DNA from 3 places in the Streptomyces sp. MUSC 14 genome. Region 1 is predicted to be linked to each of the others. Evidence: riboswitches for the same ligand, from Rfam matches in the RefSeq annotation. Region 1 holds a riboswitch; each other region holds the start of a gene.
What was found. Region 1 has a riboswitch for S-adenosylmethionine ahead of BIV25_RS12795 (aminotransferase class V-fold PLP-dependent enzyme). Riboswitches for the same ligand answer to the same signal wherever they lie in the genome.
Positions count from the first base shown of each region.

Region 2: it holds a riboswitch for S-adenosylmethionine, as region 1 does, so the genes downstream of both, BIV25_RS54350 (putative leader peptide) here and BIV25_RS12795 (aminotransferase class V-fold PLP-dependent enzyme) in region 1, are expected to answer to the same signal.
Region 3: it holds a riboswitch for S-adenosylmethionine, as region 1 does, so the genes downstream of both, thrC (threonine synthase) here and BIV25_RS12795 (aminotransferase class V-fold PLP-dependent enzyme) in region 1, are expected to answer to the same signal.

Region 1 covers NZ_MLYN01000021.1:44,686-54,757, reverse strand. The annotation lists gene BIV25_RS12810 (hypothetical protein) at 1-183, opposite strand, end outside; gene BIV25_RS12805 (rhomboid family intramembrane serine protease) at 338-1,081, shown strand; gene BIV25_RS12800 (Lrp/AsnC family transcriptional regulator) at 1,078-1,359, shown strand; gene BIV25_RS12795 (aminotransferase class V-fold PLP-dependent enzyme) at 1,396-2,757, opposite strand; SAM riboswitch class IV at 2,902-3,018, opposite strand; gene trpD (anthranilate phosphoribosyltransferase) at 3,084-4,157, opposite strand; gene BIV25_RS12785 (cytochrome bc complex cytochrome b subunit) at 4,284-5,921, opposite strand; gene BIV25_RS12780 (ubiquinol-cytochrome c reductase iron-sulfur subunit) at 5,918-6,976, opposite strand; gene BIV25_RS12775 (c-type cytochrome) at 6,973-7,785, opposite strand; gene BIV25_RS12770 (heme-copper oxidase subunit III) at 7,843-8,463, opposite strand; gene BIV25_RS12765 (response regulator transcription factor) at 8,630-9,031, shown strand; gene BIV25_RS12760 (Ig-like domain-containing protein) at 9,073-10,072, opposite strand, start outside.
Region 2 covers NZ_MLYN01000023.1:154,993-165,064, forward strand. The annotation lists gene BIV25_RS14910 (LLM class flavin-dependent oxidoreductase) at 356-1,462, shown strand; gene BIV25_RS14915 (NtaA/DmoA family FMN-dependent monooxygenase) at 1,459-2,859, shown strand; partial or broken gene BIV25_RS14920 (TIGR03564 family F420-dependent LLM class oxidoreductase) at 2,964-3,883, shown strand; gene BIV25_RS14925 (DUF1684 domain-containing protein) at 3,945-4,769, shown strand; SAM riboswitch class IV at 4,860-4,973, shown strand; gene BIV25_RS54350 (putative leader peptide) at 5,008-5,124, shown strand; gene BIV25_RS14930 (ABC transporter substrate-binding protein) at 5,377-6,942, shown strand; gene BIV25_RS14935 (ABC transporter permease) at 6,946-7,905, shown strand; gene BIV25_RS14940 (ABC transporter permease) at 7,902-8,825, shown strand; gene BIV25_RS14945 (ABC transporter ATP-binding protein) at 8,822-10,072, shown strand, end outside.
Region 3 covers NZ_MLYN01000022.1:94,042-104,113, reverse strand. The annotation lists gene BIV25_RS13595 (hypothetical protein) at 1-357, shown strand, start outside; gene BIV25_RS13590 (carboxylesterase/lipase family protein) at 352-1,878, opposite strand; gene BIV25_RS13585 (NADH:flavin oxidoreductase) at 1,984-3,111, opposite strand; gene groL (chaperonin GroEL) at 3,350-4,972, opposite strand; gene BIV25_RS13575 (cold-shock protein) at 5,294-5,497, opposite strand; gene BIV25_RS13570 (MoaD/ThiS family protein) at 5,929-6,204, opposite strand; gene thrC (threonine synthase) at 6,201-7,484, opposite strand; SAM riboswitch class I at 7,502-7,649, opposite strand; gene BIV25_RS13560 (glucosyl-3-phosphoglycerate synthase) at 7,834-8,778, shown strand; gene BIV25_RS13555 (trehalose-6-phosphate synthase) at 8,875-10,072, shown strand, end outside.

The DNA of each region.
Region 1 (10,072 bases):
GCGGCAGCGCACCGATTCGATGGTCTCACTGACCACCTCGCGCTCCTCCACCGTCGGGTCCCCGGCCAGATCGAGATGGACGTACTCGACGACCTTCGACGAACGGGTCACGTCGAACCGGGTCAGGTTGCCGCACAGGGTGCAGCGCCACCGGGTGGTCGCGGTCGGCAGGGGAACCGTCATCGTGGCAGTCCGCTTCCTTCTCGTGCTCTGTTGTGCGCCGTCGGCCGACGCGTGTGGCCGTAACCCTACGGCCTGGCAGGGACTCGCCGCCCGTCCGTCCGCGACGGCGAGGCGGTCTGTCGGCATGCGTCCCCTTACGTCATGCTCTGTGTTCATGATCAGCGAGTGGAGCACGACGGCCGGCCGGACTCTCAGAGCGGTGCGGGGCGCCTCGGCACCCGTCACCTACGGGCTCATCGCGCTGTGCAGCCTGATCTTCGCGCTCGGCCCGGCCTCGGGGCTCACCCCCGGCTACGGCTCCGCGGAGGGCCTCGCGGCCGCCCAGCAGGCCTACTTCCGGCACTGGGGCGTGGTGCCGGCCGAGTTGTTCGACGGGCCGGCCCGCGAGCTCCTCACGCCCGCCACGGCCCTGTTCGTGCACGGCAACTGGGTCCATCTGCTCGGCAACATGCTGTTCCTCTTCGTCTTCGGGGCGATGACGGAGGAGCGGATGGGCCGGATCGAGTTCACCCTGTTCTACGCCGGATGCGGCTATCTGGCCCTGCTGGGGTACGCGCTCGCCAACGCCGACTCCGCACAGTCGCTGGTGGGCGCCTCGGGCGCCATCTCGGCGGTCCTCGGCGCGTTCCTGTATCTCTTCCCCCGGGCCCGGGTGACCAGTCTGCTGCCGTTCCTCCTCTTCGTGCCGCTGCGGTTCCCCGCCTGGGTCGTGCTGCCGTTCTGGGTGGCGGTGCAGTGGGCGGCGGCGAGCCAGGCCTCCGAGGGGCCCGGGGTGGCGTATCTGGCGCACCTGGTGGGGTTCGGGCTGGGCTTCCTCTACGCGTGGGTGCGCTACGGGCGTGGGACTAGAGTGAAGTGCACCCCAGCTCCGGCCCCCGAGGGAGAGAACCAGCCGTGATCACCGCGATCGTCCTCATCAAGACCAGCGTGGACCGGATCCCCGAGATCGCGGAGCAGATCGCTTCGCTGGAGTCGGTGAGCGAGGTCTTCTCCGTCACCGGTACCTACGACCTGATCGCGATGGTCCGGGTGCGCCGGCACGATGACCTCGCCGATGTCATCCCGGGACGGATCAGCAAGATTCCCGGCGTCGAGGGCACGGACACGCATGTGGCGTTCCGGACGTACTCCCAGCACGACCTTGAGGCGGCGTTCTCCATCGGGCTGGAGAGCTGACCGGACGGACGCCGCCTCGGCCGGAGGGCCGGACCCTCACACCGCCGGGACGCAGCGGCCGTCCTCCGTGCGGTACTGCCACTTGGCACCCTCGGTCACCAGTTCCCGCACGGCGGTCACGAAGCGCTCGACGTGCTCGTCCGGCGTGCCCGCGCCGAAGCTGACGCGGATGGCGTTGAGGGACTTCTCGCCGGGGGCCGCCTCCGGAGCGCCGCACTCGCCCTGGGTCTGGGGGTCGCTGCCGAGCAGGGTGCGGACCAGGGGGTGGGCGCAGAAGAGGCCGTCACGGACGCCGATGCCGTACTCGGCGGAGAGCGCGGCGGCGAAGTGGGAGCTGTTCCAGCCCGCCACCACGAAGGAGAGCACGCCGACCCGCGGGGCGTCGTCGCCGAACAGGGACAGCACCCTCACCTGCGGCACCTCGGCCAGACCCGCGCGGACCTTCGCGATCAGGTGCTCCTCACGGGCCACCAGGTTCTCCCAGCCGGCCTCGGCGAGCGCCTTGCAGGCCGACGCGATGGAGTAGGCGCCGATGACGTTCGGGGAGCCCGCCTCGTGCCGGGCGGCGCTCTCGTGCCACTCCACGGCCACCGACCCGTCAGGCCGCCGGGTGACCGTGCGGCTGGCGCCGCCGCCCGCGAGGTACGGCTCGGCCGCGCGCAGCCAGTCGGCGCGGCCCGCGAGGACGCCGGAGCCGAAGGGGGCGTACAGCTTGTGCCCGGAGAAGGCGACCCAGTCGACGTCCAGGTCGCGCACGTCCACCCGGTGGTGCGGGGCCAGCTGGGCGGCGTCCAGGACGATCCGGGCGCCGTGGGCGTGTGCGGCGGCGGCGAGCTCGCGCACCGGCCACAGCTCGCCGGTGACGTTGGAGGCGCCGGTGACGCAGACCAGGGCCGGGCCGTACGGGTCGCGGTCGGCGAGAGCCCGCTCCAGGGTCTCGACGGCCTGGCGCGGGGTGCGCGGCGCGTCGAGGTAGGTGACCCGCGCGTCCTGCCAGGGCAGCAGGGAGGCGTGGTGCTCGGTCTCGAAGACGAAGACCTGGCAGCCGGCGGGCAGGGCGCGGGCGAGCAGGTTGAGCGAGTCCGTGGTCGAGCGGGTGAAGACCACCTGGTCGTCGGCGCGGCAGCCGAGGAACTCGGCGACCGTCCTGCGGGCGTTCTCGAACAGGTCGGTCGAGAGCTGCGAGAGGTAGCCGGCACCGCGGTGGACGCTGCCGTAGTACGGCGCGTAGGCGGCGACGTCGTCCCAGACGCGCTGGAGCGCGGGGGCGCTGGCCGCGTAGTCGAGCGCCGCGTAGGTGACTTCGCCTCCGGTCACGAGCGGGACGGTGACATCCCGTCCCAGAACGGGCAGCGGGGCACAAACGGACTGGGCAGCGGCGACGGCGGAGACAGACATGGGTGGACTCCCGTGAGGACGTACGGCAGCAAGGCGTACGGAAAGAAGAGAAAGAGGGGGTGCGGAGGCGGGGCTCGGCGGCCCTATCGCATTCGCTTGCTCACGGAAGGCTCCTCGACGACCAGGACCCCTGGTTTGCCGAGGGGTCCGCGCTTGCCGTGGACCTCGCTGCCCACGACCTGGTCCTCACCCGGGGCACCCCGCCACGGACGGAGGGTTGCCGGACAGTCGGCCGGGGCCTCATGACTGTCACTCATGACCTGGTTCAGGAAACTACGTCAACTGATCGTCGTCCCGCAACCCTGGTCCGGATCGCGGGACGCTCGTCATGACCGCTGTGCGTTGGTCGCCGCCACCCAGCGCTCCAGCGCCCCCTTCGCCGCACCCGAGTCGATGGACTCGACGGCCCGGGCCATACCGGCGCCGAGCTGTTCGGCGAGCGGGGCGTCCGTCGGGTCCAGGGCGACGAGGGCCGCCGCCGAGTTCAGTACGACGGCGTCCCGCACCGGGCCCCGCTCGCCGTCCAGCAGCCGCCGGGCCACGTCCGCGTTGTGGGCCGGGTCGCCGCCGCGCAGGGCCTCCACGGGGACGAGGCCGATGCCCACCTCGCGGGGGTCGAAGACCTCCTCGGTGACCTTGCCGTCCCGCACGACCCAGACATGGGACGTGGCCGTCGTCGTCAGCTCGTCCAGGCCGTCGTCACCGCGGAAGACCAGCGCGGAGTTGCCGCGCTCCGCGAGCACGCCGGCGACGATCGGCGCCTCCCGCGCGACGGCCACGCCGACCGCCTGGGACCGCACCTTCGCCGGGTTGGTGAGGGGGCCGAGCAGGTTGAAGACCGTCCGGATGCCCAACTGGCCGCGGGCGGCGCCGACATGACGCAGCGCCGGATGGAACTTGACGGCGAAGCAGAAGGTGATGCCGGCCTCCTCGGCGACCTCGGCCACCCGCCGGGGCGTGAGGTCGAGGTTGACGCCCAGCTTCTCCAGGACGTCGGAGGCCCCGGAGGCGGAGGAGGCGGCGCGGTTGCCGTGCTTCACGACCTTGGCGCCGGTACCGGCGACGACCAGCGAGGACATCGTGGAGATGTTCACCGTCCGCGCCCCGTCGCCGCCCGTGCCGACGATGTCGACGGTGCGGCCCGGCACCTCGATCACGTTCGCGTGCTCGTACATCGTGCGGACGAGGCCGGTGATCTCCTCGACCGTCTGTCCCTTGGCCCGCAGGGCCACCGCGAACCCGGCGATCTGGGCGTCGGTCGCCTCGCCGCGCATGATCCGGTCCATGGCCCAGGCGGTGTCGTCGGCGGACAGGTTCTCGCCGTTCAGCAGGCCGTTCAGCAGGACGGGCCAGGAGCGGCCCGCCGCGGTGTCGCCTCCAGCGGGGGTCACAGCGCTCATGGTCGCTCCTGAGTGTCGTACCTGCGAATTCGTCGGTCGATCCCACCCTATCGGCCCCGGGACACGGCGAAGGGCCCCGTCCGCAAGCCGGACGGGGCCCCTCAGCGTGGTGTGGCGACGCGGTGATCAGTGGTGGCCGTGGCCGCTCGCGATCTCCTTGTACTCGTCGACGGTCGGCTTCGGGATCTGGCTGTCCTCGCCGTAGTAGGCGTCGGACAGCTTGGCCCGCAGCTTCTCCGAGGCCCCGACCTTGCGCTGGACCCCGTTCTCGTCGACCACCGGACCGATCTCGGCCGGCTCGTACTGCTTGTGCGCGGTGAGCGTGTGCAGCTGCTCCTGGCTGAGCGGCTCGTGCACCTCGATGAACTCACCGTGCGGCAGCCGCTTGATGATGCCGGTCTCGCGACCGTGCAGCACCTTCTCGCGGTCGCGGCGCTGGAGGCCCAGGCAGATCCGCTTGGTGACGATGAACGCGATGACCGGACCGACGAAGAAGAAGATCCGGACGAACCAGGTCACGGCGTTGATCGACAGGTGGAAGTGCGTGGCCCACAGGTCGTTGCCGCCGCCCACGAGCGTGATCATGTACATCGTGACCCAGGCGACACCCAGACCGGTACGGGTCGGGGCGTTGCGCGGGCGGTCCAGGATGTGGTGCTCGCTCTTGTCGCCGGTGACCCAGGACTCGATGAACGGGTAGACCGCCATCGCCGCCAGGACCACGCCGAAGAGCACGAGCGGGATGAACACACCCAGGACGAGTGTGTGACCCCAGATGTTGATCTCCCAGCCCGGCATGAAGCGGATCAGACCCTCGGCGAAGCCCATGTACCAGTCGGGCTGGGCGCCGGTGGACACCTGGTCCGGACGGTAGGGGCCCATGGCCCAGATCGGGTTGATCTGGGCGATCGCCGCGATGAACGCGATGACACCGAAGACCAGGAAGAAGAAGCCTCCGGCCTTGGCCATGTAGACCGGCAGCAGCGGCATGCCGACGACGTTCTTCTCGGTCTTTCCGGGACCCGCGAACTGCGTGTGCTTGTGGTAGAAGACCAGGATCAGGTGGCCCACCATCAGGCCGAGCATGATGCCCGGCAGCAGCAGGATGTGGATGGAGTAGAACCGGGCCACGAAGTCGTGGCCGGGGAACTCCCCGCCGAAGAGGAACATCGAGATGTACGTGCCGACGATCGGCATGGACAGGATCGCGCCCTCGGTGAAGCGGACACCGGTGCCGGAGAGCAGGTCGTCCGGGAGCGAGTAACCGGTGAAGCCGGTGAACATGCCCAGGGCGAACAGCAGGAAGCCGAACAGCCAGTTGATCTCACGCGGCTTGCGGAAAGCGCCGGTGAAGAACACGCGCATCATGTGCACGAACATGCCGGCGAGGAAGATCAGCGCGGCCCAGTGGTGGATCTGCCGCATGAGCAGACCACCGCGCACGTCGAAGGAGATGTGCAGGGTCGAGTTGAACGCCTCGGACATCAGCTGTCCCTGGAGCGGGACATACGAGCCGTGGTACACGACCTCGTTCATCGACGGGTGGAAGAACAGTGTCAGATAGACACCCGTCAGGATGATGATGATGAAGCTGTACATGCACACTTCGCCCAACATGAACGACCAGTGGTCGGGGAAGATCTTGCGCATGTTGCTCTTGGCCAGGGAGTAGATCCCCAGTCGGCCGTCGACCCAGTCGGCGACGCGCTCGCCGGCCGGGGCGTCCCCGCGTGCGCGGGAGGGTTCGTTCGCTGCAGTACTCATCCGCGCTCCCAGAATGCAGGACCGACGGGCTCCTCGAAGTCGCCGAGCGCTTCGAGGTAACCATCGCTGTCCACGCCGATGCGCAGCTGCGGCAGGGCGTGGCCGGCGGGACCGAAGATCACTCGGGCGCCGTCGGAGAGGTCGAAGGTGGACTGGTGGCACGGGCACAGCACGTGGTGCGTCTGCTGCTCGTACAGCGAGATCGGGCAGCCGACGTGGGTGCAGATCTTCGAGAAGGCGACGATGCCCTGGTGCGACCAGTCGAGCTCGCGCTTGTCCTTGATGTTGTCCGGCTGGAGCCGGACGATCATCAGGGCCGCCTTGGCGATCTCGTTCTGGAAGTCCTCGTTGGTCTCCTCCAGGCCGTCGGGCTTGGCGAAGGTGAGCGAGCCGACCGCGACGTCCTCGGGGCGCAGCGGCTGGTTCGTGTTCACGTTGACCAGGCGCTTGCCCTTGGCCCACATGGTGTGCCGCAGCTTGTCCTTCGGCGCGGGGCCGAGACCGCCGAGCAGGAAGACACCGGAGAGCGGCACCATGGCCATCGCGCCGAACATCGTGTTGCGGATCAGCTTGCGGCGGCCGAAGCCGGACTCGGCGGCGCCCTGGCGGAAGTCGGCCATGACCTTCGCGCGCACCTCGGGCGAGGCCTCGATCGCGTGCCGGTCGTCGGCGACCTCCACGTCGGACATCAGGGTGCGGGCCCAGTGGACCGCGCCCGCGCCGATGCAGAACAGCGCCAGGGCGAGCGAGACACCCAGCGCGAAGTTCAGCGCGCTGATGTGACCGATCGGGAAGACGAAGATCGACTTGGTGTGCGGGATCGCCAGGTACGAGGCGATGAAGGCGACGGTGGCCAGCATCGACACCGTGAACAGCAGGGCGACGACGCGCTCGGACCGCTTGGCGGCCCGCTCGTCGATGTCCTGGATCCGGTGCTCGTGCGGGGGCAGCCCGGGGTCGGAGAACGGGTTCTCCTCGTCCGCGACGCTTACGGCGCCGTGCGCGTGCTCCTGCTCAGCGGGCAGGTTCTCTTCTGGAATGTCTTGGCTACTCATGACTTCTTGGCCTTTGCGGTCCGAGCGGCGACCCAGACGGCGACCGCGATCAGTGCGCCGAGGCCGAAGATCCAGGCGAACAGACCCTCACTGACCGGCCCGAGGCCGCCCAGCTCCAGACCGCCCGGGTTCTCCGTCTTGTCGCCATTGACCGCGTTCAGGTACGCGATGATGTCCTTCTTGTTCTTCGACGACATCGTGCTGTCGGGGAAGGACGGCATGTTCTGCGGGCCCGTCTGCATGGCCTCGTAGATGTGCTTCGGAGCGACGCCCGACAGGTCCGGTGCGAACTTGCCCTCGGTCAGGGCGCCGCCCTTGCCGACGAAGTTGTGGCACTGCGCGCAGTTGGTACGGAACAGCTCGCCACCCTTGGCGATGTCCGCGCCGTCAGGACCGTACTGGTCCTTGGTGGGGACGCTCGGGCCGGCGCCCAGCGAGGCGATGTACGCGGCGAGCTGGTCGATCTGCGTCTGGTTGTAGATGACCTTCTTGCGCGGGACCTGGGCGCCCTGCATGGTGGCCGCCGGCATACGGCCGGTGCCGACCTGGAAGTCGACCGCCGCGGCGCCCACGCCGACCAGGCTCGGGCCGTCGGAGGAGCCCTGTCCACCGGTGCCGTGGCAGCTGGCGCAGCCGACCTCGTAGAGCTTCTTGCCCTCTGTGATGGTCAGGGACTGGGAGGTTTCATCGGCCTGCGCCTTGCCCGCGGGTGCGAACGCGGCGTACAGCCCCCCAGTGGCCGCCAGCGCGAGGAGTAGGACGACGACCGCCGCCAGCGGATGGCGTCGTCGTGCGGAGAGCTTTTTCACGGATTACCCCGGTGTCAGGATCTTCAGCGTCGATGCTTCTGGATGCGGGAGGTCCCGCTACTTGATCAAGTAGATCGTGGCGAAGAGGCCGATCCAGACCACGTCGACGAAGTGCCAGTAGTAGGACACGACGATGGCGGCGGTCGCCTGCTCGTGAGTGAACCTCTTGGCCATGTAGGTGCGGCCGAGGACCAGCAGGAAGGCGATGAGACCGCCTGTCACGTGCAGGCCGTGGAAGCCGGTGGTCAGGTAGAACACCGAGCCGTACGGGTCGGAGGACAGCGAGATGCCGTCCTTCTTCACCAGCTCGGTGTACTCGTAGATCTGACCGCCGATGAAGATCGCACCCATGATGAAGGTGACGATGAACCAGCCACGGAGCTTCTTCACGTCCCCGCGCTCGGCCGCGAAGACGCCGAGCTGGCAGGTGAGTGAGGAGAGCACCAGGATCGTGGTGTTCGTCGCCGAGAAGGGCACATTGAGTGCTTCGGCCATGTGCTTCCAGTGCGCCGGACCCGTCACCGATCGCAGGGTGAAGTACATCGCGAAGAGGGCCGCGAAGAACATCAGCTCGGAACTCAGCCAGATGATGGTTCCGACGCTGGTGAGGTTCGGCCGGTTGACCGACGGGTGCGCGTGCCCGGTTTCTACTGTCGTTGCTGTCGCCACGACCGACATTATGTCGGTCGCTTATCCCGCCCTCACTCCGGGGGGTGCCGTTCGGAGTGTTGCTGCCCGCCGAACCGGTGTTGACGTGGTGTTCATGGGCGCTTTGACCGGAGTAAGCTCCGCCCGAACGGCCCTGTCCGTCCCGTCCGTACGACGCTGACGTCCCGGAGGAACAATGCAGCCGACCGCCACCGTGCTGGTCTACAGCGACGACTCCAACACCCGCGAGCAGGTACGGCTGGCAGCCGGGCGCAGGCCCGCTCCCGACGTCCCCTTTGTCGAGTTCGTGGAGTGCGCGACCCCGGACGCCGTGCTGCGCGAGCTGGACCGCGGCGGCATCGACGTGTGCGTGCTCGACGGCGAGGCCGTGCCGATGGGGGGCATGGGCGTGTGCCGGCAGATCAAGGACGAGGTGTTCAACTGCCCGCCGGTGCTGCTGCTGATGGGCCGGCCGCAGGACGCCTGGCTGGCCACGTGGAGCCGTGCGGACGCCGCGGTGACCCTTCCCGTGGATCCGGTGGAGTTCGCGTCCGCGCTCGCCTCCCTGCTGCGGCACAAGCGGTTGTTGAGCGCCTAGCGGCTCGGGGCGCGGTGGCCCCGCGCCCCTGCGGGGCACTCTCACTGGGCCGTTGGTACGAGTCTCACCGTGTCCGCCGCCGACTGACCGGCGGGGGTGCCGCTCGCCAGGGCGGTGCCCTGGCGCCACTTCTTCCAGTCGACGTTCCAGTCGCCGAAGCCGTTGCCGAAGGGTTCCATCTGCTTGCCGTTGGAGTTGACGACCTGCACGATGTCGCCCTCGCGGACGTTGTGGAAGAACCACTCGGCGTTCGCGGTGCTCATGCCGGTGCAGCCGTGGCTGACGTTCGCGGAGCCCTGTGAGCCCACGGACCAGGGCGCGGCGTGCACGTATTCGCCGGACCAGGTCACCCGGGTGGCCCAGTAGACGTTCAGGTCGTAGGAGTCGGAGGTGCCCTCGGCGATGCCGATCGTGGTGCCGCGCATCCGTACGAGGTAGCTCTTGTTCAGGACGACCTTGACGCCGTTGCGGGTCTCGAAGCCGGGCCTGCCCGTGGTGACGGGGATCTGCCGGATCGACTGGCCGTTCTTGTAGAGCGTCAGCCGGTGCGCGGCGGCGTCCGTGACGGCCACGACCCGGTCACCGGTGGTGATCTTCAGCGGCTTGGACGGACCGCCCCACAGCCGGTCGCTGATCTTGATGCCGTCGAGGTTGCTGTGCACCGTGATGGTGGCGTGGACGGGCCAGTACTCCTTGGGCCGGTAGTGGAGTTCCTTGCCGCTGACCCAGTACCAGGAGCCCTGTACGGACGGTGTGGACTCCACGCGCAGGGCGCGCTCGATGACGGCCCGTTGCGCCTTGTCCTTGATCTCCTGGTCGAGTTGGGCGGTGATGGGCTGCCCGACGCCGTACTCGCCCGAGTCCGGGCCGAGCTTGAGGGTCAGCCGCTTCTTGGCCGTGGGCTTGCCGGTGTCGAACGAGAGGACCTTGCGGCCGGGGGCGCCGTCCTCGTCCTCCGTGCTCACCGTGACCGTGTAGTGGGCGTCGGCGGCCAGCGGGGAGGTGCTGTGCCATCGGCTGCCGTCGGCGGTGAGTTCGCCC
Region 2 (10,072 bases), on a different contig from region 1:
CCACCGTCGCCGACAGCCGCACCGGATCCGCTGAGTCGAGGCGCAAAAAGGCACGCAGGCGTCCCAGCGGTGAGACGCCCCTCCGCCATGTTCGACCTTGACACTCGCAGGGGCGGACGGCGTACGTTGAAATGGAGGTTCCTGACAGCCGGAGGCTTTGATGCACGTACCGGGCGCGGCACCGCGCGTTGCGTGCACCGGTGCACGGCTCATCACCCGGCGGCATGTCGACTACTGCCGAACCTCCTCCGCCGTCTGTCCTTCCGTACACGCCTGACCCCTGGCGGCCGTTCCGTCGGCTGTCTCGTCGTGGCCCTGTGGCCGCGAGTCCTCGTGTTTCCCGGAAGGAACCCCATTGACCGGCCCCGCCCTGCACGTCGCCGTCGAGATCGACGGCGACGGCGCCCACCCCGCGGCCTGGCGCCGCGCCGCCCACTCCCCCGATCAGTTGCTCACACGGCGCCGCGTGGCGCAGGTCGCCGCCATCGCCGAGAACGCCGGGTTCACCCTGATCACCCTGGTTGACGGCGCGCTGCCGCCCGGCGCCTCACCGGATCCGGTGGGCCGTATCGGCGCGGTGGAGCGGGCGGCCTTCGTCGCAGCGTCCACGAGCACCATCGGGATCGCGCCCGTCGTCCCGGTCACGTATGCCGAACCCTTCCATGTCTCCAGCCAGTTGGCGTCCCTGGACCACATCTCCGCCGGTCGCGCCGGATGGGTGGTGACGGAGGAGGAGCGTCCGGAGGCGGCCCGTGTCTGGGGACGGCCCCTGATCGCCGATGCCGCCGCGCGGGTCCGGGAGTCCCGCGACGGCGTGGAGGTGGTCCGCGCACTGTGGGACTCGTGGGAGGACGACGCGGTCATCCGGTCGGTGGCCACCAGCCGCTACCTCGACCGCGAGCGGCTGCACTACATCGACTTCACGGGCGAGACGTATGCCGTCAAGGGTCCGTCGATCGTGCCGCGCCCGCCTCAGGGGCAGCTGGTCGTCCTGGGCCGGCCGGACCAGGTTCCCGCCGCACAGCTCGACGTCGCTCTCGTCGAGGGGCGCGACCTCGCGTCGGTCGCCACGGCCGCTGCCGCCGCCGGTACGCCCCGCGTCTTCGCCGAGGTCGACGTGGCGCTGGACACCCCTCAGGCCACGGCCGCCGAGCGCGTCGCCGACCTGGAACGGCACGCGGCGTGGAGCGACCGGGGAAGGCTCCGGCACATCGGTCCCGCAGATCAACTCGTCGCACTCCTAGGTGAATTGAGCCGTCACGTCGACGGCGTACGGCTGCATCCGCTGGTGCTGGACGAGGACCTGCGCGTCCTCTCCCGCCTTGTGCTGCCGGCCCTGTCCGAGCGACGCCTCGTCACCCGTCCGCTGCTTGGTACGTCCCTGCGCTCGGCCCTGGGTCTGGAGCGCCCCGCCAATCGCTTCGCCGCCGCGGCCGTGGCCGCCCAGGAGGACGCCCGATGACCCGCACCGATCCCCTCGACGTCCCCCGGCCGCACGCCCAGCTCCACTTCGGGGTGTTCTTCCAGGGCGTCAACCACTGGACCATCTGGTCCGCCCCCGACAGCGGCTCGCAGATCGACCCCGCCTCCTTCCAACGAGTCGCCCAGACCGCCGAACGCGGCTTGTTCGACGCGTTCTTCCTCGGCGAGGGGCTGCGGCTGCGCGAGGTCGACGGCAGGATCCACGATCTCGACGTGGCCGGACGGCCGGACGCCATCACCCAGCTCGCGGCACTGGCCGCGGTCACCCGCCGTATCGGCCTGGTCTCCACCTCCAACTCCACCTTCAACGAACCCGCCGATCTGGCCCGCCGCCTGTCCGGCCTCGACTTGCTCTCCGAAGGCCGCGCCGGCTGGAACGTGGTGACCACGGACAACGCCTGGACCGGTGCCAACTTCCGCCGCGGCGGCTACCTCGACCACGCCGACCGCTACCACCGCGCCGAGGAGTTCCTCACCGTGGCCCGCGCGCTCTGGGACGGCTGGGCGGACGGAGCCGTCGCCGACTCCACAGAAGCGCCCGCCTGGTCGGCGCCCGGTGCCGTACAGCAAGTGCGCCATCGCGGGCCGCAGTTCGATGTCGACCTCGCCCCGACGCTGCCGCGCAGCGCCCAGGGCCACCCCGTGATCTTCCAGGCCGGGGACTCCGGCGAGGGACGCGATTTCGCCGCCCGCAACGCCGACGTCATCTTCTCCGCGCACGGCAACGACTTCGACGACGCACTGGCCTTCGCCGACGACATCCGGCGCCGGCTGCGGGCGGTCGGCCGGCCCGACGACGACCTGCGGATCCTGCCGGGCACCGAGATCATCCTCGGCGCCACCGAGGAGGAGGCCCGGGAGAAGAAGCGCTGGATCCGGCTCCAACAGGTCACCCCGGCCACGGCGTTGGGGATCGCCGGGCTGCTGTGGGGCATCGACCTCTCCGGCCGCGACGCCGACGGGCCACTGCCGAAGGAGGAGCCGGTCGTCACCGAGAACGACGGCTCCTTCGGCGCCCGACGCATCACCGACCCGCGGGTGGTCGTGGCCGAATGGCGGGCGAAAGCGGAGGCACACGGCTGGTCGCTGCGCGAGACCGTCATCGCGCTCGGCCCGCAGCGCGGGCACGTCGGCACCCCGTCCGGCCTGGCCGACAAATTCGCCCACTTCGTGCGGCACGGCGCGATCGACGGCTTCAACGTCACGCCGTACCTCATCCCCGACGGCCTCGACGACATCGTCGAACTGCTCGTCCCGGAAATGCAGGAACGCGGGGTCTACCGCACCGAGTACACCGGCACCACCCTGCGCGAGAACCTCGGCCTGCGCGAACCCCTCACGCACCGGTCCGCGCGGGACCGACGGCAGGCGGGCTGAGCACCGGGACGGCCCTTCCACTCAGGACTGAGTACACATGACTGACAAGAAGCTGTCACACGCGGACCGGAATGCGGGTCCGGCCGACGCCCGTTCCGACTGACATGACTGTTGGAGTAGCGCTCAACGCGTCCGGCGCGCCGAACCAGGTCGATGCCACCGTACAACTGGCCCAGGAAGCAGCGGAGTTCGCTCTCACGTCGGCCTGGTTCGGGCAGACCTTCGGCGCGGACTCATCCCAGCTCGCGGCGATCGTCGGGCGGGAAGTGCCCGGACTGCAGGTCGGCACCTCCGCGATCCCCGTCTTCGGCCGCCACCCGCTGCTGGTCTCCAGCCAGGCCCAGACCGCCCAGGCCGCGACCCACGGCCGCTACCACCTCGGCCTGGCCCTGGGCACGAAACTGCTGACGGAGACCGGCTTCGGCCTGCTTTTCGAACGCCCCATCGCCCGGCTGCGTGAATTCCTCACCGCCCTAAGGCAGTTGACCGAGACCGACACGGCCGACTTCCACGGCGAGCTCACCGCGACCACCCGTTCCCGGCGCGGGTACCGGGCGCCGAGAACGGCGTCCCCCTGCTGGTCGCCGCGGTGGGGCCGCAGGCTCTGCGGGTCAGCGGTGAGCTGGCGGACGGGATCCTGCCCTACCTGGCGGGACCGCGCGCCCTGGCGGACCACATCGTGCCCGCCCTGACCGCCGCGGCCGAGGCCGCCGGCCGCCCCGCGCCCAGGATCGTGGCCCTGGTGCCCGGCGTGGTCACCGACGACGTGGACGCGGTGCGTGCCAAGGCCACCGAGAACCTCGCGTTCTACGAACAGATCCCGTCCTACGCCCGGGTCATCGAACTCTCCGGCGGCCGGCGGGCCGCCGACCTGGCCGTGATCGGCGACGAGAAGACCGTCGAGGCCGGGGTACGGCGTTACCGCGACGCCGGCGCAACCGAGGTCGTGTCCTCGGGCACCGAGATCGCGGGAGAAGCCGACCGCCGTCGCACCTGGCGACTCCTCGGCGAACTGGCCCGCTGAGCACGCTGGTCGAACCGACGGCCCGGCCGGCCCCCTGCACCCCCGTGACGAAGGAGAACCCATGACCACCGAGGCCACCACAACAGACCTCCACGCCTTCACCGAGAACTGGCTGGAGTGGTACCGCGCCCAGGAGGCCCGGCTCGCCGACCCGCACGGGTTCCTGGCGATCACCGGCCAGCACTGGCTCGACGACCGGCCCCAGCGCTTCCCGGACGCGCCCGGCGCATGGCGCACCGGCACCGACGGGGTCGTCGTGGACCTCGACGACGGCGAGGAACTGGTCGTCGACGGAACGCCGGTGCACGGTGAACACCGCTTCGGCTTGCTTCCCGAACGCGGTGGCGTCAACGCCGTCTGGGCAGACGCCGTCATCGAGGTCGCCCGGCGCGGCGGGCACGACATCGTGCGCCCGCGGCACCCGGACGCGCCGTTGCGCACGGCCTTCACCGGAACGCCCGCCTACGCCCCCGACCCACGCTGGGCGGTGACGGGCCGCTACATCCCCTTCGACACGCCACGACCAACCACCGTGGGCGCCGCGATCGAGGGCCTTGAGCATGTCTACGACGCTCCGGGCCGGGTCGAGTTCGAGCTGGACGGGCGCCGGCTGTCACTCACCGCGTTCCCGGGACACGGCCTGGGTCGGCTGATGGTGCTGTTCACCGACGCGACCTCCGGGGTCACCACCTACGCCGCCAACCGCTCCCTGTCCCTGGAGCCGCCCGCCGCCGACGGCACGGTCGTCCTGGACTTCAACCGCGCCGCGAACCTGCCGTGCGCCTACACGGACCTCGCCACCTGCCCGCTGCCCCCGGCCGAGAACCGGCTGCCGGTGGCAATCGAGGCCGGCCAGAAGATCCCCCGCGAACGCGGCGGCTCCTGAGCCGGACGCACTTGCGCCCCCGAACTGCCCTGACAGGGCGTTCTTTTGCGCCATTGACGTACGACAAGACCGCTCCGTACGATCACGAACGGCATTGAGTGTCAGCGTCAAGCCCTGGCTCGCTGACCGGCAACCCTCCCGCGCGGTGGGGTGCTCCAGGTGAAAGCCCGGCGGGATCACCGACGATCTCCGCAAGCGCGTGGCCCCGTGACCGGGGCCGGACATGTGGAGGACAGCTATGCGGCACGGTGGTGACCTCAGCGCCCGTTTCGCCGGCGCCACCGTTTTCTCCCGGCTGTCGCGTCGGCGCCACATCGACCTCAAGCGCTCGACCAGCTGTCTCTGTCAGGCCTGACGGGCCTTTTCGCCGCTGGTCGCAGTCCGACAGGAGTCCTCGCCGCGTCCGTCTGCGCCTGATCCCCGATTTCCCCTGATCCCCGTCTGCACAGCGTTCCCCCGGCGTCGGCATCGCACCGACCGGGGCCGCACGCCCACGCACGGCCGTGTCCCGTACCACCACCGTGCCTGGTGACACGAGTAGGAGAAGCCCTCCGTGATTGCACTTTCCCATGTCAGAAACTCTCGGTGGGCGGCGCTGACCGCCCTTGTGACCACCAGCGCTCTGCTCACCGCCTGCGGATCGGGCGGCGGCGAAGCAGGCAGCGGCACCGGGCGGCCCAAGTCCGGCGGTACCCTGGCCTTCGCGGTGGGTTCGGACTCCGGCTGCGTGGATCCGCAGCAGGTCGCCAGCAACGAGACCATCTACTCGGTGCGCCAGATCGTGGACTCCTTGACGGACCAGGACCCGAAGACTGGCAAGATCGTGCCGTGGCTGGCGAAGAGCTGGGACGTCAGCTCCGACGCCACGACGTTCACCTTCCATCTGCGCTCGGGCGTCACTTTCAGCGACGGATCGAAACTGACCGCGCAGGTAGTCAAGGACAACTTCGACGCGGTGCCGAAGCTCGGTGCCCTGGGCACTCTCGCCGAGGGCTACCTGAGCGGCGTCAAGAGCACCACGGTGGTCGACCCGCTCACCGTGAAGGTGGCCTTCAGCCAGCCCAACGCCCAGTTCCTGCAGGCTACTTCGACGCACTCGCTCGGCATCGAGTCCTCGGCCAGCGCGAAGAAGACCCCACAGCAGAAGTGCAGTGAGGGCGTGATCGGTTCCGGGCCTTTCGTGCTGAAGCAGTACGTGCAGAACCAGTCGCTCACCCTCGCCAAGCGCACCGGATACGCCTGGGGTTCCGCGCTGTGGACCAAGAAGGGTGAGGCGTACCTGGACAAGCTGGTGTTCAAGGTCGTACCGGAGGCGGGCGTACGGGCGGGCAGTCTCCAGTCCGGCCAGGTGGACGCGATCAGCAGCGTCGGCAAGGCCAACGAGGCGGCGCTCAAGGGCGGTCAGGTCACTCTCCAGCGACGGGCCAACCCCGGCGTGGTGTTCGGTCTGGGCCTCAACAACTCACGGCTGGATCTCAAGGACGCCAAGGTGCGCCAGGCGATCCTCTGCGCCATCGACCGGCAGCAGATCGCCGACACCGTGTTCCCGACCGGCACCAAGCCGGCGACCAGCGTCCTCGCGCACACCACGCCCGACTACGCCGACCTCGCCTCCGGTCTGACCTTCGACGCGGCCAAGGCCAAGTCCCTACTGGATGCGGCGGGTTGGAAGACCGGAAGCGACGGCATCCGCGCCAAGGACGGCCAGAAGCTGAGCCTGACCATCAAGTGGTTCCCCAACGCGGCCACCAACCAGCCCGCGCTGGAGCTGATCCAGGAGCAGCTCAAGGCCGCCGGTGTCGACGTGGCCCTCAAGCAGCTCCAGGTCACGCAGTTCGCCCCGACACTCCAGTCGGGAGACTTCGACGCGGTGTGGGGGAACGTGACCCGTGCCGACCCCGACATCCTGCGCAGCTCCTTCTCCACCAAGCTGGCCAACTTCTACCACCTGCGCCCGAGCTCCCTCGACACGGCGCTGTCCGGGCAGGCCGCGACCGTCGAGGCGGCCAGGCGCAGTCAACTCGTCACCCAGGCACAGCAGTTGATGGTACAGAACGCCTACTACGTGCCGGTCGTGGAGCTCCAGACCCAGCTGGGGGTGTCGAAGAAGGTACACGACCTGAACTTCGATGCTTCCAGCCGTCTCCAGCTGCACGACACCTGGATCGGTTAGCTCATGCGCCGCTATGTGATCAAACGGCTCGCGCAGGCGGTCGGCGTGCTGTGGGCGGCATACACGGTCTCGTTCCTGGTGCTGGACTATCTGCCGGGCGACCCGGTCACGGCGATGGCCAGTGCCGGGATGGACTCGGGGCAGGTCGACCCGAAGCAGATCGCCGCCCTGCGGCACGAGTACGGCTTCGACAAGCCGGTACTGGTGCAGTACGCCGACTACCTGGGGCGGGCGGTGCGCGGGGACTTCGGCGACTCGGTGTCCACCGGTCGCCCGGTCACCTCGACGCTGGCCGACGCGCTGCCGCAGACCCTCCAGCTGACCTGCGCGGCACTGCTGCTCGCAGTGGTCCTCGGCGGCGGTCTGGCGGTGCTGGCGACCTACACCGCTCGGCGCTGGCTGCGGCAGCTGCTGCTGTCACTGCCGCCGGTGGGGGTGTCCGTCCCGACGTTCTGGGTGGGGCTGCTGCTCGTCGAGACGTTCTCCTTCCGGCTGCGCTGGTTCCCCGCGTTCGGCAACGACGGCCTGATGGGGCTGGTGCTGCCTGCCCTGACACTGGCGGTGCCGACCGGCGCGCAGATCGCCCAGGTGCTCGCCAAGAGCCTGCTCACCGCAATGGACCAGGCGTATGTGGAGACCGCGCGGGCCAAGGGCGCCGACCGGTGGCGGGTCCATCTGCGGCACGCCCTGCGCAACGCGTCCCTGCCCGCGCTGACGGTCGTCGGCCTGCTGGTGGGACAGCTGATCGCCGGTTCGGTGGTCGTCGAGACGGTGTTCTCCCGCGACGGCCTCGGCCGCGTCACCGCGGCGGCGGTCACGGCCCAGGACATCCCGCTGGTCCAAGGGGTGGTGGTGTTCGGCGCGCTGATCTTCGTGACGACGAACCTGGTCATCGACCTGGTCTATCCGCTGCTCGACCCGCGGATCGTGGTGGCCTCGGACAGAAGGGCGGCACTCGCATGAGCCAGGGCCTTGTCGACGACCCGGCCGAGACGGCGCCGGGACTGGCCCGCCCGGTCGAGGCGGGGTCGGGGCCGGAGCCGGGAGGCCGCGCGGACGTACGGCGGCTGCTGCGCTTCGTCGTGCGCCGCCCGGGTCTGCTGCTGTCGGTCGTCGTCCTGGCGCTGGTGGTGCTGGCCTCGTTCTGGCCCGACCTGTTCACCTCGCAGGACCCGCTGAAGGGCGTTCCGACGCAGAACTTCCGCGGCCCGAGCGGCAGTCACTGGTTCGGCACCGACGAGCTGGGCCGCGATGTGTTCTCGCGGGTCGCCCATGGCGCCCAGTTGTCCCTGAAGGCCACGCTGATCGCGGTGCTGGTGGCGTTCGTGGTCGGCGGGCTGCTCGGGGTGGTCGCCGGATTCGTGGGCCGCTGGGTGGACGACGTGCTGATGCGCTTCGTCGACGTGCTGCTGTCCATCCCCGCGCTGTTCATGTCCCTGGCCCTGGTCACCGCCCTGGGCTACGGCACGGTCAAAGTGGCGGTCGCGGTCGGCATCGCCAGCGTCGCCGCGTTCGCCCGGGTGGCACGCGCGGAGGTGCTGCGGGTGCGGCAGGCGGTGTTCGTGGAGGCGTCGCGTGCGAGCGGGGCCCGCTGGTACTCGGTGCTGGGCCGGCACGTCCTGCCCAACGCCGCAGGGCCGGTGATCGTCCTGGCCACCCTCGACTTCGGCTCCTCCATCCTGGCCGTGTCGGCCCTGAGCTTCCTCGGCTACGGCGCGCCCCCGCCGGCCCCGGAGTGGGGCACGTTGATCTCCGACGGCCGCAACTACCTCGCCAACGCCTGGTGGCTGACCGCACTGCCCGGGCTGGCGATCGCCGCGACCGTGCTGGCCACCAACCGCATCGCCCGGGCGCTGGACGGCGAATGGTCCCGGCAGTCATGACCGACGAACGTGAGAACGGTGAGGACGTGACCACACCACTGCTGGAGATACGCGGCCTGTCGGTGTCGTACCGCGCCCGGGGCGGCACGGTCGATGCCGTCCGGGGCGTGGACCTCGACGTGTGGCCGGGGCAGGTGACGGCAGTGGTCGGCGAGTCCGGCTCCGGCAAGAGCACGACCGCGCACGCCATCACCCGGCTGCTGCCGGCGAACGGCCGAATCGACGCGGGCACGGTCCGCTTCGGCCGGCATGACCTCGCCACCCTGCCGGAGGCGGAACTGCGCACCGTACGCGGAGCACGGATCGGACTGGTCCCCCAGGACCCGACCGTCTCCCTCAACCCGGTCAAGCGGATCGGCGACCAGGTCGCCGAGGTACTGCGCATCCATGGTCTGGCGACCCGCCGATCGGCTCCCGCCGAGGCGGTCGCCGTGCTGGACCAAGCGGGGATGCCCGACGCGGCCGTCCGGGCCCGGCAGTATCCGCACGAACTGTCCGGCGGCATGCGGCAACGTGCCCTGATCGCCATCGCCATCGCCGCTCAGCCCGAGCTGATCATCGCCGACGAGCCCACCAGCGCGCTCGACGTCACCGTCCAGCGGGTCATCCTCGACCATCTCCAGCGCCTCACCGAGGAGTCGGGCACCGCGGTCCTGCTCGTGACCCACGACCTCGGGGTCGCCGCCGACCGGGCGCAGCGGCTGGTGGTGATGTCCCAGGGCAAGGTCGTCGAGGCGGGCCCCACCCGTGACATCCTGGCCGACCCGCACGACGACTACACCCGGCACCTGCTGGCCAGTGCCCCGAGCCTGACCACCGCCCGGCCCCGCACCCCGGTCTCCGTCCCCGAGGCGCAGACGGCGCCCCTCGTCGAAGTGCGCAACCTGGCCAAGGAGTTCGGGCTGCCCCGCACCGGGGACGGGCCCCGCACTCTGCGCGCCGTCGACGACGTCAGCCTTACCCTCCACCGGGGCCAAACGCTCGCCCTGGTCGGCGAGTCGGGCTCGGGCAAGTCCACCACCGCCCGCCTGGTACTCCGACTCGCCGACGCGACCGCCGGGCAGATCGTGTTCGACGGCACCGACGTCACCACCGCCAAGGGCGCCCAGGCCAGGCGGCTGCGCCGCCGCGCCCAGCTCGTCTACCAGAACCCGTACGCCTCGCTCGACCCGCGCTTCTCCATCGGCGAGGTGATCACCGAGCCGCTGCGCGCCTTCAAGGTCGGCGACCGCGCCTCGCGGCTCGCC
Region 3 (10,072 bases), on a different contig from region 1:
TGTCTGCTGTGCGAGACCCGGCGCCGGGCCGCACGCCGGTCGGAGTATCACGGCGGAGGGCGGGAGCGGACCGAAGCCGCGGGCGCGGCCACCGCGCCGTCCCGGTACGGCGTCCGCGCCGACCGGCCGCAGCCACAGCAGCGCTGGCTGCCGGAGGCGTGGAACGGACAGGAGTGGCAGCTGTGCGGCACGCCCCGGCGGGACAAGCGCGAGGCCGAGGCGTATCTCGCCGCCCAGCGCCGCTCGTCCCGGCCCGCCATGGCGTACCGGCTTGTGCACGAGTTCACCGACTACGAGGTGCTCCGGGTGTGGGGCACCCCGCTGCGCGTCGACATCGAACCGCTGGGGAACCTATAGCAGCGGCAGGGCGGTGAAGTCGTAGCCCTCCCAGATCCGCCTGCTCGCCTCCTCCGGGTACGGCGCCACCCGCTGTTCCGCGTCGAGGACCTGGACCAGGCGGGAGCGCGGGTCGTAGGCCGGCCAGCCCGGGTCGCCGGTGCGGGCGAAGGCCGTCCAGGCGCGCTGGATGAAGGCAGACAGCCGCTCCGCCTCCGGTGTGGGTCTGCCGCCGGGGAAGGCGAGGGCGGCCAGGTCGGCGCCGAACGTGCCGAAGAGCAGCGGGATGTCCAGACCGTGGCAGGCGCCCAGCGCGCCCGTGGAGTCCGGGGCCGGCCAGGTCAGTTCGTAGACGTGGGCGCTGCCGCCGCCCGCCCGCTGGGCCTCCGCCAGCCGCAGGCTCGGCTGCCCGAACTGCCAGTCCGTCTGGACCCGTTCGAAGAGCTGCTCTGCACTCCGCTCCGGGAAGGCCGAGCGGTACGCCGCCTCGCCCGCCGCCCCGCCCGGTGCGTACAGCCGCAGGATCCCCGCGGCCAGGTCGTCCGTGATCTTGCCGGACATACCGGCCGCGACCAGGAACAGGCGCCACTCGTCGCGGTTGTGGCCGACCAGGAGGTCCACGTCCCGCGCCGCACCCGCTGTAAGGGCCTCCCAGGGAGTCGTGGACAGCACCTCGCCGTCCACCACCGGCGCGAAGGGCAGCGCCGTCGGTGCCACCTGGCCCCAGCGGTCGGTGTACGCCTGCATCTTGATGCCCAGGGCCTGGCCCGCCCGGGTCAGCTCGCGCGGGTCCGTCCGCGCCAGGTCGGCCGCGGTGGGCGTGCGGCCCGCCTCCGCCGCCAGCGCCGCGGCGATGTCGCGGGCGAGGGCTGCGGAGAAGAACGTGCCCGGCACGCTCTGGGTGATCGCGCGGCGGAACAGGCCCCGGGCCCTCGGCATGGCCAGGAGGGAGGCGATGGAGCCCGCGCCGGACGACTGGCCGAAGACGGTGACCTGGGAGGGGTCGCCGCCGAACGCCGTGATGTTCTCCTGGACCCACTCCAGGGCCGCGACCTGGTCGAGCAGGCCCCGGTTCGCGGGAGCGCCCGTCCAGAAGGCGAAACCCTCCATGCCCGTGCGGTGGTTGAAGGAGACGAGCACCGCGTCGCCCGTGCGGGCGAGATGCTGGGCGTCGTAGGCCGACTGGCCGCTGAAGCCGAGTTTGTACGCACCGCCGTAGATCCACACCAGCACCGGTCGGGCGGCGGACGGATCCGGGTCCGGGGTCCAGACGTTCACCGTCAGCCAGTCGTCGCCCTCCGGCTGCCCGGGCTGTACCGCGCGGCCGGAGAGTCCCGCCTCCTCCGGGGGCGGCGGGCCGAAGGCGTACGCCTCCCGCGTGCCCTCCCAGGGGTCGGGCCGGCGCGGTGCCCGGAAGCGGTCCGGGCCGACCGGGGGCGCGGCGAAGGGAATGCCCCGGAACACCGACAGCCCCTGCTCCCGCAGACCGCGCACCGCCCCGGAGGCGGTGCGCACCACGGGCCCGGACTCGCTCTTCGTCATCGCTCGCTCCCCTGACCTCAGCCGTAAGCCTCAGCACGAACTGACTGTTCATCAAGGGAACGCGCGACGACGGTCACAAGTGCCCGAACGGCGCGACGGACACCGTCAGCTGAGGGTCTTCAGCGACGCGGCGTCGTACGGCTTCAGCTCGTCGAAGCGGTCGGCGAGCACCTTGGCCGCCCACTCCGGGTCCTGCAGCAGCGCGCGGCCGACGGCGATCATGTCGAACTCATCGGCCTCCATCCGGTCGAGGAGGTTGTCGATGGCCTTGACCTCGGAGCCCTGGCCCTGGAAGGCGCCCAGGAACTCGCCGTCGAGGCCGACCGAGCCGACGCTGATGACCTGCTTGCCGGTGATCTTCTTCGTCCAGCCGGCCAGGTTCAGGTCCGAGCCGTCGAACTCCGGCACCCAGTAGCGGCGGGTGGAGGCGTGGAAGACGTCGACGCCGGCCGCCGCCAGCGGGGTCAGGATGGCCTCCAGCTCCTCGGGGGTCTCGGCGAGGCGGGCCGCGTAGTCCTGCTGCTTCCACTGCGAGTAGCGGAAGATGACCGGGAACTCGGGCGAGACGGCCGCGCGGACCGCCGCCACGATCTCCGCGGAGAACTTCGCACGGGCCACCGGGTCGCCACCGTAGGCGTCGGTACGGCGGTTGGTGCCCTCCCACAGGAACTGGTCCAGGAGGTAGCCGTGGGCGCCGTGGAGCTCCACGCCGTCGAAGCCGATGCGCTCGGCGTCGGCGGCCGCCTGGGCGAACGCGGCGATCACGTCGTCGAGGTCCTGCTGGGTCATCGCCCGGCCGGTGGCCTCGGCGCCCGCGGTGACCAGGCCGGAGGGGCCCATCGCGGGGGCCTCGGGGAAGGGGGCCTCGCCGTCCTTGCGGACCATGCCGATGTGCCACAGCTGCGGGACGATGGTGCCGCCCGCCGCGTGCACGTCCTCGGCGACCTTCGCCCAGCCCGCCAGCTGCTCCTCGCCGTGGAAGCGCGGCACGCGGTCGCTCTGGCCCGCCGAGTCGTGGCCCACGTAGGTGCCCTCGGTGACGATCAGGCCGACTCCGGCGGCGGCACGGCGGGAGTAGTACGAGCGCACGTCCTCGCCGGGTACGCCGCCCGGGGAGAACATCCGGGTCATCGGCGCCATCGCGATCCGGTTCGGCACGGTGAGGCCGTTGAGGGCGATCGGGCGGGACAGGATCTGGGCCGCGCGGGAGGCGGCGGTCGTCGTGGCGGTCACGTGGGGGCTCCTCGGGGGCAACGGAGTTAACCGGTCGGTATGTGAACACGCATTGTTGCAGCTCCTTAAGTAACGGCCTATGTGCCGGCCCACATTCCGCAGCACGGTCCGCCCGCGTGTGATCCGAGGCACAGTCCGGGACGCGATCCCGGACTCGCCCCGGAAACGCCCGAGGGCGGCACCCCCAGCCGGAAGCTGGAAGTGCCGCCCTCGGAGCAGGACAGGTGATCCGGGCGGATCAGAAGTCCATGTCACCGCCCGGCATGCCGCCCGGAGCGGCCGCGGCGGCCTTCTCCGGCTTGTCGGCGATGACGGCCTCGGTGGTGAGGAACAGCGCGGCGATGGAGGCCGCGTTCTGCAGCGCGGAACGCGTCACCTTCGCCGGGTCGATGATGCCCTCGGCGATCATGTCGACGTATTCGCCCGTGGCGGCGTTCAGACCGTGGCCGACGGCCAGGTTGCGCACCTTCTCCACGACGACGCCGCCCTCAAGGCCACCGTTGGCGGCGATCTGCTTCAGCGGGGCCTCCAGGGCGAGCTTCACGGCGTTGGCGCCGGTCGCCTCGTCACCCTCCAGGTCCAGCTTCTCGAAGACCGAGGAGGCCTGCAGCAGGGCCACGCCACCACCGGCGACGATGCCCTCCTCGACGGCCGCCTTGGCGTTGCGCACGGCGTCCTCGATGCGGTGCTTGCGCTCCTTGAGCTCCACCTCGGTGGCGGCACCGGCCTTGATGACCGCGACGCCGCCCGCGAGCTTGGCCAGGCGCTCCTGGAGCTTCTCGCGGTCGTAGTCCGAGTCGCTGTTCTCGATCTCGGCGCGGATCTGGTTCACGCGGCCGCCCACCTGCTCCGAGGAGCCGGCGCCGTCGACGATGGTGGTCTCGTCCTTGGTGATGACGACCTTGCGGGCGCGGCCCAGGAGGTCCAGGGTCGCGTTCTCCAGCTTGAGGCCGACCTCCTCGGAGATGACCTCGCCGCCCGTGAGGATGGCGATGTCGCCGAGCATGGCCTTGCGGCGGTCGCCGAAGCCCGGGGCCTTGACGGCGACGGACTTGAAGGTGCCGCGGATCTTGTTGACCACCAGGGTCGACAGGGCCTCGCCCTCGACGTCCTCGGCGATGATCAGCAGCGGCTTGCCCGACTGCATGACCTTCTCCAGCAGCGGGAGCAGGTCCTTGACCGAGGAGATCTTGGAGTTGGCGATGAGGATGTACGGGTCCTCGAGCGACGCCTCCATGCGCTCCATGTCGGTCGCGAAGTACGCCGAGATGTAGCCCTTGTCGAAGCGCATGCCCTCGGTGAGCTCCAGCTCCAGACCGAAGGTGTTGCTCTCCTCGACGGTGATGACGCCTTCCTTGCCGACCTTGTCCATGGCCTCGGCGATCAGCTCGCCGATCTGGGTGTCGGCGGCGGAGATGGACGCGGTGGAGGCGATCTGCTCCTTGGTCTCGACGTCCTTCGCCTGCTCCAGCAGGGCGGCGGAGACGGCCTCGACGGCCTTCTCGATACCGCGCTTCAGGGCCATCGGGTTGGCGCCGGCGGCGACGTTGCGCAGGCCTTCCTTGACCAGGGCCTGGGCGAGCACGGTCGCGGTGGTCGTACCGTCACCGGCGACGTCGTCCGTCTTCTTGGCGACTTCCTTGACCAGCTCGGCGCCGATCTTCTCGTACGGGTCCTCGAGCTCGATCTCCTTGGCGATGGAGACACCATCGTTGGTGATCGTGGGGGCGCCCCACTTCTTCTCGAGGACGACGTTGCGACCCTTGGGGCCGAGCGTCACCTTGACGGCGTCCGCGAGCTGGTTCATGCCGCGCTCGAGGCCGCGCCGCGCCTCCTCGTCGAACGCGATGATCTTGGCCATGTGAAGTGGTCCCTCCAGGACTGGGGGTGATTCCTTCGGACCGCGCCCGCGCCCGCGACGGACGGCTCGCCGGCCTGTGGTTCCTTGCCCCACGTGGCCTGCGGGCCTCACCGACCCGGTCCTTCTTTGTCACTCTCACCTTCAGAGTGCTAACGCCAATGATTAGCACTCGCCCCTGTCGAGTGCAAGCGCCTTCGGGGGGTCGGGGCGCGCGCTCAGCCACCCGCGAACAGAGGATCAGGGCGGCGCCGAACGGGGCAGCCGGGCACAGCGAAGGGCCCGCACCCCTCGCGAGGTGCAGGCCCTTCGGACAAAAAACGTTCAGGCGCTGAGGCGAACCATGTCGGCCTGCGGGCCCTTCTGGCCCTGCGAGATCTCGAACTCCACCCGCTGCCCCTCTTCCAGGGTGCGGTAGCCGTCCATCTGAATGGCGCTGTAATGGACGAAGACGTCCGCACCACCGTCGACCGCGATGAAGCCGTACCCCTTCTCCGCGTTGAACCACTTGACGGTGCCCTGAGCCATGCCTAACTCCCCTATTACTGGCCCTTGCACAGATCCACACTTCGCGGACCCGGGTCAGACCTCACCCCCCATCGGTCGGGGGCGTGCGCCGGAACGCGTCGACCGCGGCTGAATGTATCTGTCCAACTGCCGTCTGCAACAGGTCAATCGGACGAGAAATCTGGACGACGACGGTCCGGAATCTACCTAAAATACGGCCGAATCCAGGGCAAGTCGGGCCGTACAAAATGGAACAAAAGCCGCAGAAAGCCCGCACAGTTTGGCTACTTCTTATCGGGCTTGCGATGCGGAATCCGGGACCTCGACCTTCCGGTCCGGAACGCGTTCCCCAACTGTACCGCGCTCAATCACACTGAATGGCCCCCTCCGCTTCTCTCACGGAGGAGGCCATTCGATGAACAATCGGTAACCGCGGTTACCGACGGTAATGATCAGCCGCCGGCGACCGCCGGAATGATGGAGACACCGGCGCCGTCCGGGGTCGCGGTTTCCAGGCCCTGTTCGAAGCGCACGTCGTCGTCATTGACGTACACGTTCACGAACCGGCGCAGCTTGCCCTGGTCGTCCAGGACCCGGGCGGCGATCCCGGTGTGGTTCTTCTCCAGGTCCTCGATGACCTGGGCGAGGGTCGCGCCCTCGGCGGCGACCTCGGCCTGGCCGCCGGTGTAGGTGCGCAGGATGGTGGGGATGCGAACGGTCACGCTCATGCGAGGCCAGCCTCTCGGAAGGAGTCCAGGGTCGGACGGATGGTGGCGGTGAGACCCGTGCCGGCCACCGCGTCGAGGGTCTTCAGGCCGTCGCCGGTGTTGAGGACGACCGTGGTCTTCGTCGGGTCCAGGACACCGGCCTCGACCAGCTTGCGGGTGACGCCGACCGTCACGCCGCCCGCCGTCTCGGCGAAGATGCCCTCGGTGCGGGCCAGCAGCTTGATCGCGTCGACGACTTCCTCGTCCGTCACGTCCTCCACCGCACCGCCGGTGCGGCGGGCGATGTCCAGCACGTACGGCCCGTCGGCCGGGTTGCCGATGGCGAGGGACTTGGCGATGGTGTTCGGCTTCTGCGGGCGGACCACGTCGTGCCCGGCCTTGAAGGCCGTCGACACCGGCGAGCAGCCCTCGGCCTGCGCACCGAAGATCTTGTACGGCCTGTCCTCGACCAGCCCGAGCCCGATCAGCTCCTTCAGCCCCTTGTCGATCTTCGTCAGCTGGGAGCCGGAGGCGATCGGGATCACGATCTGGTCCGGCAGCCGCCAGCCGAGCTGCTCGCAGATCTCGTACGCCAGCGTCTTGGAGCCCTCGGCGTAGTACGGCCGCAGGTTGACGTTGACGAAGCCCCAGCCCTCGCCGGCCGGGTCGCCGATCAGCTCGGAGCAGAAGCGGTTCACGTCGTCGTAGTTGCCCTCGATGCCGACGAGCTCGCCGCCGTAGACCGCGGCCATGACGATCTTGCCCTGCTCCAGGTCGTGCGGGATGAACACGCAGGAGCGGAAGCCGGCGCGGGCGGCGGCGGCGCCGACGGCACCGGCCAGGTTGCCCGTGGAGGAGCAGGACAGGGTGGTGAAGCCGAAGGCGCGGGCGGCCTCCAGGGCCTGGGCGACGACGCGGTCCTTGAAGGAGTGCGTCGGGTTGCCGGAGTCGTCCTTGACGAACAGGCCACCGGTGATGCCCAGTTCGCGGGCGAGGTTGTCGGCCTTGACGAGCTTGGTCCAGCCGGGGTTGATGTTCGGCTTGTCGGCGACGTCGGCCGGGACGGGCAGCAGGGGGGCGTACCGCCAGATGTTCGCGGGGCCGGCCTCGATGCGGGCCCGCAGTTCCTCGGTGCCGTAGGCCGAGAAGTCGTAGGCGATCTCCAGCGGGCCGAAACACTCCTCGCACGCGAAGACCGGGCCGAGCGGGACACGGTGACCGCACTCGCGACAGCTCAGCGCCGCGGCCGGACCGAGGTCGACGGGGGAGGTGGAGGTGCTTGCAACTGTCTGCACAGCCATGGAGGCGAGGCCCTTTCTCCTCATCTTCCTCACGACGCATCTCGCCGTGAGACGGATTTGGCACCTTCCCTAGCCGGGAGCCTCGCCACGTCAACGTGACAAGAACCGACTGGAGGGTTGCCGGGGCTTCATCGGGCCGTGTCCCTCTGCCCCTCTGGATGAGCGGTATGCGGTTGTATGAGCAGTTGTACGCACGAATCGTGCTGCGCGCGCGACCCCGACATGCGATGGTCACCGGCGTTGTTCAAGACTGTAACCGAAGGCCAGGACAGTTGAGATAGTCGTCCGAACCGCGAGATGGATCACACAGCCACCACCTGTGATCACGAACAGTGAGGAGCCGCAGAGCGTGCTGGAAGAAGTAGAGCGCTGGCTGGCCACCCACTCCTGGTCCGTGACCGACCGCCCGCTCCAGCGGATACTGGCCGCCAAGCAGCGTACGGGGCAGACGATCAGCGTCGTGCTGCCCGCGCTCGACGAGGAGGAGACCGTCGGCGACATCGTCACGGTCATCCGGCGCGAGCTGGTCGAGCGGGTCCCGCTCGTCGACGAGCTCGTCGTCGTCGACTCCGGCTCCACCGACCGCACCTCCGAGGTGGCCGCCGCCGCGGGCGCCCGGGTCGTCCACCGGGACACGATCCTGCCGCGCATCCCGGCCGTCCCCGGCAAGGGCGAGGTGCTGTGGCGCTCGCTCCTCGTGACCCGCGGCGACATCATCTGCTTCGTCGACGCCGACCTGCGCGAGTTCTCCGCCGACTTCGTCTCCGGCATCGTCGGCCCCCTCCTCACCGACCCCGGGATCTCGCTGGTGAAGGCCATGTACGACCGTCCGCTCGCCGGTGCCGCCGGGCAGGGCGGCCGGGTCACCGAGCTGATGGCCCGCCCGCTGCTCAACATGCACTGGCCGCAGCTGGCCGGATTCGTGCAGCCGCTGGGCGGCGAGTACGCGGCCCGGCGCGGCCTGCTGGAACAGCTCCCCTTCCCCGTCGGCTACGGCGTGGAACTGGGCATGCTGGTGGACGCGCTGCATCTGGCGGGGCTGGACGCCCTCGCCCAGGTGGACGTCGGGGTCCGCAAGCACCGGCACCAGGACGGGCAGGCTCTCGGCCGGATGGCCGCCGCGATCTACCGCACCGCCCAGCTCCGGCTGGCCCGGGGCCATCTGATCCGCCCCGCCCTGACCCAGTTCGAACGGGACGAGGACGGCTTCGCGCCACGGACGTACTCCGTGGACACCGAGGAACGGCCGCCGATGGTGGAGATCGCGGAGTACGCCGAGCGCCGGGTGGCGTGAGGGGGTGGCCTGACTTCGCCGGTGCTTCGTATACGGCGAGGGCGTCGGGCGTGGCCGTACGTTTGAGCGTTTCCGGGCCGGGCTAGGTTGAGGACCATGGCTTCCACCGGTGGTGCCGAGGTGTTGGTCGCGTCCAATCGCGGCCCGGTTTCGTACACGCTCGACGCGGACGGCGAGGGCGGCTCGCTGCGGGCCAGGCGGGGCGGCGGGGGGCTGGTCTCGGGGCTGTCGGCCATCGGCTCGGACGCCCGTGCCGTCTGGGTGTGCGCGGCGCTCGGTGACGGCGACCGGGAGGCCGTACGGCAGGCGGGCGGCGGGCTGCTGCCGGACGGGGACACCGGCGGGCAGCGGGTGCGGATGCTGGACATCGACCCGGCCGTGCACGCCGACGCGTACAACGGCATCGCCAACTCCGTGCTCTGGTTCGTCCACCACATGCTGTACCAGACCCCGCTGGAACCGGTCTTCGACGCGGAGTTCCGCCGGCAGTGGGCGTCGTACGAGGCCTACAACCGCGCGTTCGCCGAGGCACTGGCCGAGGAGGCCGCCGAGGGGGCGGCCGTACTGGTGCAGGACTACCACCTGTGCCTCGCGCCCGGCATGCTCCGCGGCCTCCGCCCCGACCTGCGCATCGGCCACTTCTCGCACACCCCCTGGGCCCCGCCGGACTACTTCCGCCTGCTGCCCGACGACATCGCCGCCGCCCTGCTGAACGGCATGCTGGGCGCGGACCGGGCGGCCTTCCTGACCCGGCGCTGGGCGGACGCGTTCACGGCGTGCTGCACGGCGGTGCTGGGTCCCGACAGCCTCTCGGGTACGGCGATCGGAGTGCACGGGCTCGGCGCGGACGCGGACTTCCTGCGCGAGCGGGCGCACCGGCCGGACGTGGCCGAACGGATGGCCGCGCTGCGGGCGGAGATCGGCGCGGGTCGCCGGACGATCGTCCGGGTGGACCGCACCGAGCTGTCCAAGAACATCGTGCGCGGACTGCTGGCGTACCGGCAGCTGCTCGACGACCACCCCGAGTGGCGCGAGAACGTCGTCCACGTGGCGTTCGCGTACCCGTCCCGGCAGGACCTCGCGGTGTACCGGGACTACACGGCCGAGGTGCAGCGGGTCGCCGACGACATCAACTCCCGCTACGGGACGGCTGGTTGGACCCCGGTCGTGCTCCACGTCAAGGACGACTTCGCGCGCTCACTGGCCGCGTACCGCCTCGCCGACGTCGCTCTGGTCAACCCCATCCGGGACGGCATGAACCTGGTCGCCAAGGAGGTGCCGGTGCTCTCCGAGG